Regions from separate parts of the Oceanobacillus sp. AG genome, predicted to be linked through region 1. Evidence: riboswitches for the same ligand, from Rfam matches in the RefSeq annotation. Region 1 holds a riboswitch; each other region holds the start of a gene.
The links. A riboswitch is a leader RNA that binds a small molecule or an ion and turns the genes downstream of it on or off. The one in region 1 is predicted to bind cobalamin.

Region 1 (2,272 bases):
GTCATTAGAGCATGAGTTTTACGGTAATTGGATTCAAATGTATTCATCGGTAGAATTCACCGAGCTCGCCGAAAACTGCCAGAAGTTAATTAACGATTACGCAGCAGGCAAATCTGAAAAAGAGTTACAAGCGCTTGAAGATATTGTTGTAAAAACAAGTAAATTTGAATACATGTTCTGGGAAATGGCAGAGAATATGGAGATGTGGCCGATCTAAGAGAGTAATGGGGGGAGTGCTTGTCGCTCCCCCTAATTTTGTTAAGCGGTTTATTCACTTTTTTTCTTATCTTTCTTTGAATCACTTGATGGCATTTTCAACCCTGTAAACGGATTGATTTCATATGACATATCCCGATCATGCTCTTTCTCTGTTTTACTTACATTTTTACTTAATGCAACAAAATACCAAACAAAGGGTACTGCGACAATGAGCAATATAAGTCTTGGAATCCAGTCGCTCAACAGATCACTCCTCTTTTAAAGTTAGCGAATATTGTAATGATTATTTCTAATTATTCATTATTACGTTCCACATTTGCTATATGTTTATGTTTCGTTTTTAATAAACTTCCATTAACATTGCTAATTTAAACAATCTATACTATGCTTGATACAATACTTAGCTTTTTATGGAAAATAACTACATACGATAAGACCCGTAATCATGGTGTCTAAGGAGACTTAATAGGGAATCTGGTGTGAAACCAGAACTGTACCCGCAACTGTAAATGCTGACGAAATAAGTAAATCCACTGTCTTGGACGGGAAGGAATTAGAGTAGGAGGAAGCATAAGTCAGGAGACCTGCCATTATTATGAAAGTTATCTTCTTCGGGAGCTGGGAAGGTATAATGAGGTTTATTCTGACTTTTAACGGTAAAAGATTACTGTTTTATTGAGGATGCTATCTTTATTATGCCCATCAGTTTTGATGGGTTTTTTCATTTCCTTAAAAACTCTCCCGAAGTCTCTTAAGCGGTCACTTCAAAGAACAGAGAAGAGGTTATGAAATGGAAGAAAAATTACCAGCGACAATTTCGAGAACAATTCAGACGAAGCTTGTTTTACCTCCGGATACAAACCATATGGGAACAATTTTTGGAGGAACTGTTTTAGCATCAATTGACGAAATAGCGGCGATTGCTGCTATGAAGCATAGCGGGAGTGTGGTGGTCACGGCATCGATCGATACGGTGAATTTTCTCTCAACTGCTAAGGCGGGTGACATATTAAAATTGGAGGCGGTCGTCGTCTCTACGGGCAGAACCTCGATGGAAGTGTATGTGAAAGTGGAATGCCAGCATTTGGATACAGGCGAAATAACAACGACGACTACTGCAATTCTGACGATGGTTGCAATTAATAGTGAAGGAATTCCAACCAAAGTGAGTGGCGTGATTCCGGAAACGGAGGAGGAGAAGCGTCTGTTTCAAAGTGCGCAAATAAGGAAAAGTCGACGGATGCAGATACGGGAGTATTCAGAGGGCAGGTAAGAAGGAATCCTGCCTCTTTCTCATTATACATGAAACTATAAAATAAAAATGCTGTGATAACTTAGGTATCCGGGGCTAGCCACGTCCGGCTCCAGTGCCCAGCGACTATCAAACTTCACACTCCTCCAATCGATAAAGAAGACTTGTCGAGCGGTCTTTGTGAGGCTTAGTCGCCCTTATACCCCTGTGGTGAAAGTCAACATCAACTCAAAACTAAAGGAGGGCCGTTTAAAAACGGGCTAAAGCCCAACTCACGTCTACCCCTAAAGGGGCATGTTTCCTTTATCTCATTCCGGAGTGCTCCAGTTTGTACGTTGCTACGACGCACAGGATGTGCTAGTGCAGGTGTTGCGACAGGACGTCGCGTTTTTAACCTGCAAGGGCGCTTGCGCCTTTGTTTTCATCATTTAACTATTTCCCTTCCTGCGCCCCGCAAACTTCACCAAGATCACATAAGCAACAGAAGCAGCAAGCGCAGCAGTAAGCAATGGTAGCCCAAATGAATTGCTGCCTGTAATAACGGTTTTCTGGGAGAGGCCAGCACTCATGCTCCAAGCTGAACTAATATCCGGAGTATATATCCATGTTAGGAACATGCCAGACAGTACCTGGAATACGATGAACATTACAATAAAACTAACGATAAAGACAAGATACTTTTTCATTAAATATCCTCCGATTTATACATTCATATCTTACATACGAGTGGCAAGTAATTAAGTTTCATTTTACTAAAAAATAAAATTCATATCCATCTAAATAACTATCCCCATTTACCAA
Region 2 (2,272 bases), on a different contig from region 1:
CATAAATTCGTGCAATAAATCATCCCAGTATGAGAGTTCGCATTCCGGCGGTTCACTTCATCTCGGTAAAACATGAATGGTGCCCCTGTTTCAAGCTGGGACCGCATGATTCTCTTCATAATTTCAATTGCAGGTACTTTCTTTTTCGAATCTAAATTAGCGTTAATGCATGCTTGATATTTCTTGCGCCATTCTCCATCACCTTTCTTCTCATCGTAGAAATCTTCTAGAGAGAAGCCCATCACCTCACGAACTTCATGAGGGTCAAATAAATACCAGTCTCCTCTGTTCTCCACTTGTTCCATAAATAAGTCTGGCATACTTACCCCTGTGTAGATATCATGGGCTCGTAATCTTTCGTCCCCATTATTTAGCTTCAAATCAAGAAATTCCTCAATATCGCGATGCCATACATCTAAATAAACCGAAATTGCACCTTTTCTAGTACCAAGCTGATCAACACTTACCGCCGTGTTATTTAACTGTTTAATCCATGGTACAACCCCACTAGACATCCCTTTAAATCCTCTAATTGAACTGCCCCTCGCTCGGACTTTACCCATGTAAACCCCAATTCCACCGCCATTTTTCGACAGTTGGGCAACATCGCTATTACTATCATAAATGCCTTCTAAACTATCATTTACCGTATCGATAAAACAACTCGACAATTGCCCGTGACTCTTCCCTGCATTAGCCAATGTTGGTGTCGCAACCGTCATATATAAATTACTCAGCGCCCAGTATGCTTCTAGAACGTGCTTCGTGCGACCCTCAGCTGGTTCTTCTTGCATAAGATGCATCGCAATAACCATCCAGCGCTCTTGTGGCAATTCATAGATATTCTTTTCATGATCCATTGCAAGATAACGAGTTGCCAATGTATAAATGCCAGGGTACGTAAATAATAAATCCCTTTCCTGTTCAAGTGACTCACCAAAATAATCAATTTCCTCTTTCGTGTAGCTTGAAAGAAGATTAGTAGAATAAATTCCTTTATCGGTCAATTGTTTTAATAAATCGTAGAAGGGACCATACGAAAGAGAAGCGTCATAACCCCTATTTTCTGCAGCCTTTTGATAGAGTTCATGCAAATAAATTCGTGTAGCAAAATAAGTCCAGTCTGGTGATACTTCGTCTATATTTTCAAGGGCATGGTTAATTAGAGCATCATAAAATTCATCCCTCATTTGGTCAGAATTCCAGAGTCCTTCCACTTTTTCTTTATATTTTTCGGTTTGAATATTTAATCCCTTGGCCCATTCATCAATTAATTCAATCCCTTTAGAACTTTTAGTTTGACTCATTGTTTGCATTTTATTTCCTCCCTTTATGTAAACACATTAAAAAAACCGTTCATTTTCGGGATGAACGGCAGGAAAAAACGACAAAATGCATAAAAAAATACACACTTCTTATCGTTTTACCTTTCTTACACCCCGAAGAAACAAAACTTGCAAGTTATGGCAGGTCTCCTGGCTTGTGCTTCTTCCTACTATAGCCCTTCCCATATCGTCACCTAACAGCAAGCGATATAGTGGTTTACTAATTCGTCCACACGTACAGTTGCGGGGGCAGCTCCAGCTTTTAACTGGATTCCCTTTTAAACAGTTATCTTGTCACCATTACTTATATACTACATTTAGTATTAAATTGCCTTGTCAAGCACTATATATTGAATTCTATCATAGAGTATACCCGTTTTCAACAATTAATAACTTACGAAAAGGTTCCGTTAGCTGAAGGAAAATTTACTCAAATGTTACAGACCGTTAATACGTGCTAAATTTAAATATTAAATTTCTTTATGCGATATTGAAGGCTCTGTCTGCTTATACCTAGAATCTTTGCAGCTTGTGTTATATTATAGTTATTTTCTAAAAGTGTTCGTTTAATATATTCCTTTTCCAACTGTTCCATTCTAACTCGCAGCTTTCTCGAATGAAAATCGTTTATAGGGGGACTATCCTTGCTGTTTCTATCATTGTCTCTCTTATATTTATTATGGTTTCGAAAACGAGTGGGTAAATGATGAACTTGAATTTCCTTTTCTTCAACTACTAGATTCATCGCACCTTCAATAGTATGCTCTAACTCCCTTACATTCCCTGGCCAGTCGTGTTCATAGAGTAATTCTTTTGCTTCCTCACTAACATTCTTTATATTCATTTGAAAAAGTGTATTGTATTTATGAATGAATTCCGTCGTTAAAGGCATAATATCTATTTTTCTTTCACGCAAAGGGGGGATGAATAAAGTTACGACACTCAAA
Region 3 (2,272 bases), on a different contig from region 1:
CATCTCCTCACAAGGGAAAGCAACCGCCGTTTATTTTCCCAATCCAGCGCTCCATCTCCTCTCAAGGGAAAGTCACCGCCGTTTATTTTCCCATTCCAGAGCACCATCTCCTCCGGGAAAGTAACTGCCGTTTATTTTCCCATTCCAGCGCTTCATCTCCTCTCAAGGTAAAATAACCGCCGTTTATTTTCCCATTCCAGAGCACCATCTCCTCCCAAGGGAAAGTCACCACCGTTTATTTTCCCAATCCAGCGCTCCATCTCCTCTCAAGGGAAAGTCACCGCCGTTTATTTTCCCATTCCAGAGCACCATCTCCTCCCAAGGTAAAGTAACCGCCGTTTATTTTCCCATTCCAGAGCACCATCTCCTCCCAAGGTAAAGTAACTGCCGTTTATTTTCCCAATCCAGCGCTTCATCTTATCTCAAGGTAAAGTAACCGCCGTTTATTTTCCCATTCCAGAGCACCATCTCCTCCCAAGGTAAAGTAACCGCCGTTTATTTTCCCAATCCAGCGCTCTATCTCCTCTCAAGGTAAAATAACCGCCGTTTATTTTCCCAATCCAGCGCACCATCTTCTCCCAAAGGAAAGTAACCGCCGTTTATTTTCCCAATCCAGCGCTCCATCTTAGTCAAGGGAAAGCAACCGCCGTTTATTTTCCCAATCCAGCGCTCCATCTCCTCCCAAGGGAAAGCAACCGCCGTTTATTTTCCCAATCCAGCGCTCGATCTCCTCTCAAGGGAAAGTCACCGCCGTTTATTTTCCCAATCCAGCGCTCCATCTCCTCTCAAGGGAAAGTCACCGCCGTTTATTTTCCCATCCCAGCGTTCCATCTCCTCTCAAGGGAAAGTCACCGCCGTTTATTTTCCCTACATCGCATTCCGCTCCTTCGAATGGGAAAACACCCAGAATGCAGTTTGCTGAGGAATGGTAGAATCCTTCTTCCATTCATTCAATATCCTCGATAGAAAAAGTTAAATAAGATATTGATTTGCCTTCTTGCCCGGGCAAGAATAAAAAGATGACTTTCACATGAAAAAGGTGTACGATATGATATAGATTCATTTGATAAAATGAAATGCAATAGAAATAGGTGGATTCGATTGTTGAATTCTTAAAAGGGAAGTTGGTGTAAGTCCAACGCGGTCCCGCCACTGTATGTGCGAACGAGCTGTAAATACCACTGTGCGTTAAATGCATGGGAAGGTGCAGCGGAGTGATGAGCATGAGCCAGGAGACCTGCCTATTCTGTAACGCCAGCACTACGAGGATAGTCAGGTGATGGGTCTATATGGATGTATACCTATTTACTGAAGCATCTTCACACTGTGTGGGATGCTTTTTTTAATGAATTTTATTATTGGAGGAATGGAAATGAAAAGATTATGGCAGGGTTTGCTGCTCGCGTTCTTACTTAGTCTGCTAGTTGCTTGCGGACAAGGCGCGACAGACAATGAAGATGCAACTGGAAATACAGGTAAAGAAGAAACAACTGAAGAAGAGTCAACGAACGGTGATCATTATCCACTGACACTCACAGATGCAATAGATAATGAAATAAAGCTTGAGGAAGAACCGGAGCGGATTGTTTCATTGATCCCGAGCAATACGGAAATTACATTTGCTTTAGGACAAGGGGATAAGGTAGTCGGTGTGTCGGATCATGATAATTATCCGGAAGAAGTACAGGAAATTGAAAAAATTGGCGGCATGGAATTGAATGTGGAACTGATCCTTAGCCTTGACCCGGATATTGTCCTCGCCCATGAATTAGGGGTGAGCAGTGCGCAGGAAGCATTCGAACAACTTGAAACTGCAGGTATACCAGTATTCGTCGTTCAAGATGCACAGGATATTGCGAGCACTTACGAGACGATTGAAACCATTGGACAAGTTATCGGTTCTAAAAAAGAGGCAGAAGAACTGATTGCGGAAATGGAAGCAGAATTTAAAGAGATTCGTGAGCTGACATCTGAGATAGCTGAGGAAGATATACGGACAGTTTTCTTTGAAAATTCTCCTGCACCGGATATTTATACAGCAGGTCAGCATACGTTTATTCATGAGCTGTTGGAAATGATTCATGCTGAAAATGCCGCTGGTCAGCATGAAGGATGGCTCGCGCTTGATCCAGAGGAAATCATTGAACTGAATCCGGATGTCATCATCACTTCCTACGGTGCATATATTGAAAATCCAGAAGAAGAGGTTCTTTCGCGAAATGGTTTTGATGTAGTTGAAGCAGTTACGAATGAAAGAGTTTACGATATTGAT

Region 2: linked by a shared signal. The riboswitch ahead of GN217_RS15195 (ribonucleoside-diphosphate reductase subunit alpha) and the one ahead of GN217_RS07945 (acyl-CoA thioesterase) in region 1 are both predicted to bind cobalamin.
Region 3: linked by a shared signal. The riboswitch ahead of GN217_RS10110 (ABC transporter substrate-binding protein) and the one ahead of GN217_RS07945 (acyl-CoA thioesterase) in region 1 are both predicted to bind cobalamin.

What each region holds. Positions count from the first base shown of each region.
Region 1 is NZ_WOWT01000012.1:21,837-24,108, forward strand. It holds gene tenA (thiaminase II) at 1-217, shown strand, start outside; gene GN217_RS07940 (hypothetical protein) at 268-462, opposite strand; cobalamin riboswitch at 649-825, shown strand; gene GN217_RS07945 (acyl-CoA thioesterase) at 1,010-1,492, shown strand; gene GN217_RS07950 (hypothetical protein) at 1,900-2,157, opposite strand.
Region 2 is NZ_WOWT01000031.1:16,308-18,579, reverse strand. It holds gene GN217_RS15195 (ribonucleoside-diphosphate reductase subunit alpha) at 1-1,316, opposite strand, end outside; cobalamin riboswitch at 1,449-1,642, opposite strand; gene GN217_RS15190 (sigma-54 interaction domain-containing protein) at 1,789-2,272, opposite strand, start outside.
Region 3 is NZ_WOWT01000016.1:66,987-69,258, reverse strand. It holds gene GN217_RS10115 (hypothetical protein) at 517-675, opposite strand; cobalamin riboswitch at 1,073-1,259, shown strand; gene GN217_RS10110 (ABC transporter substrate-binding protein) at 1,373-2,272, shown strand, end outside.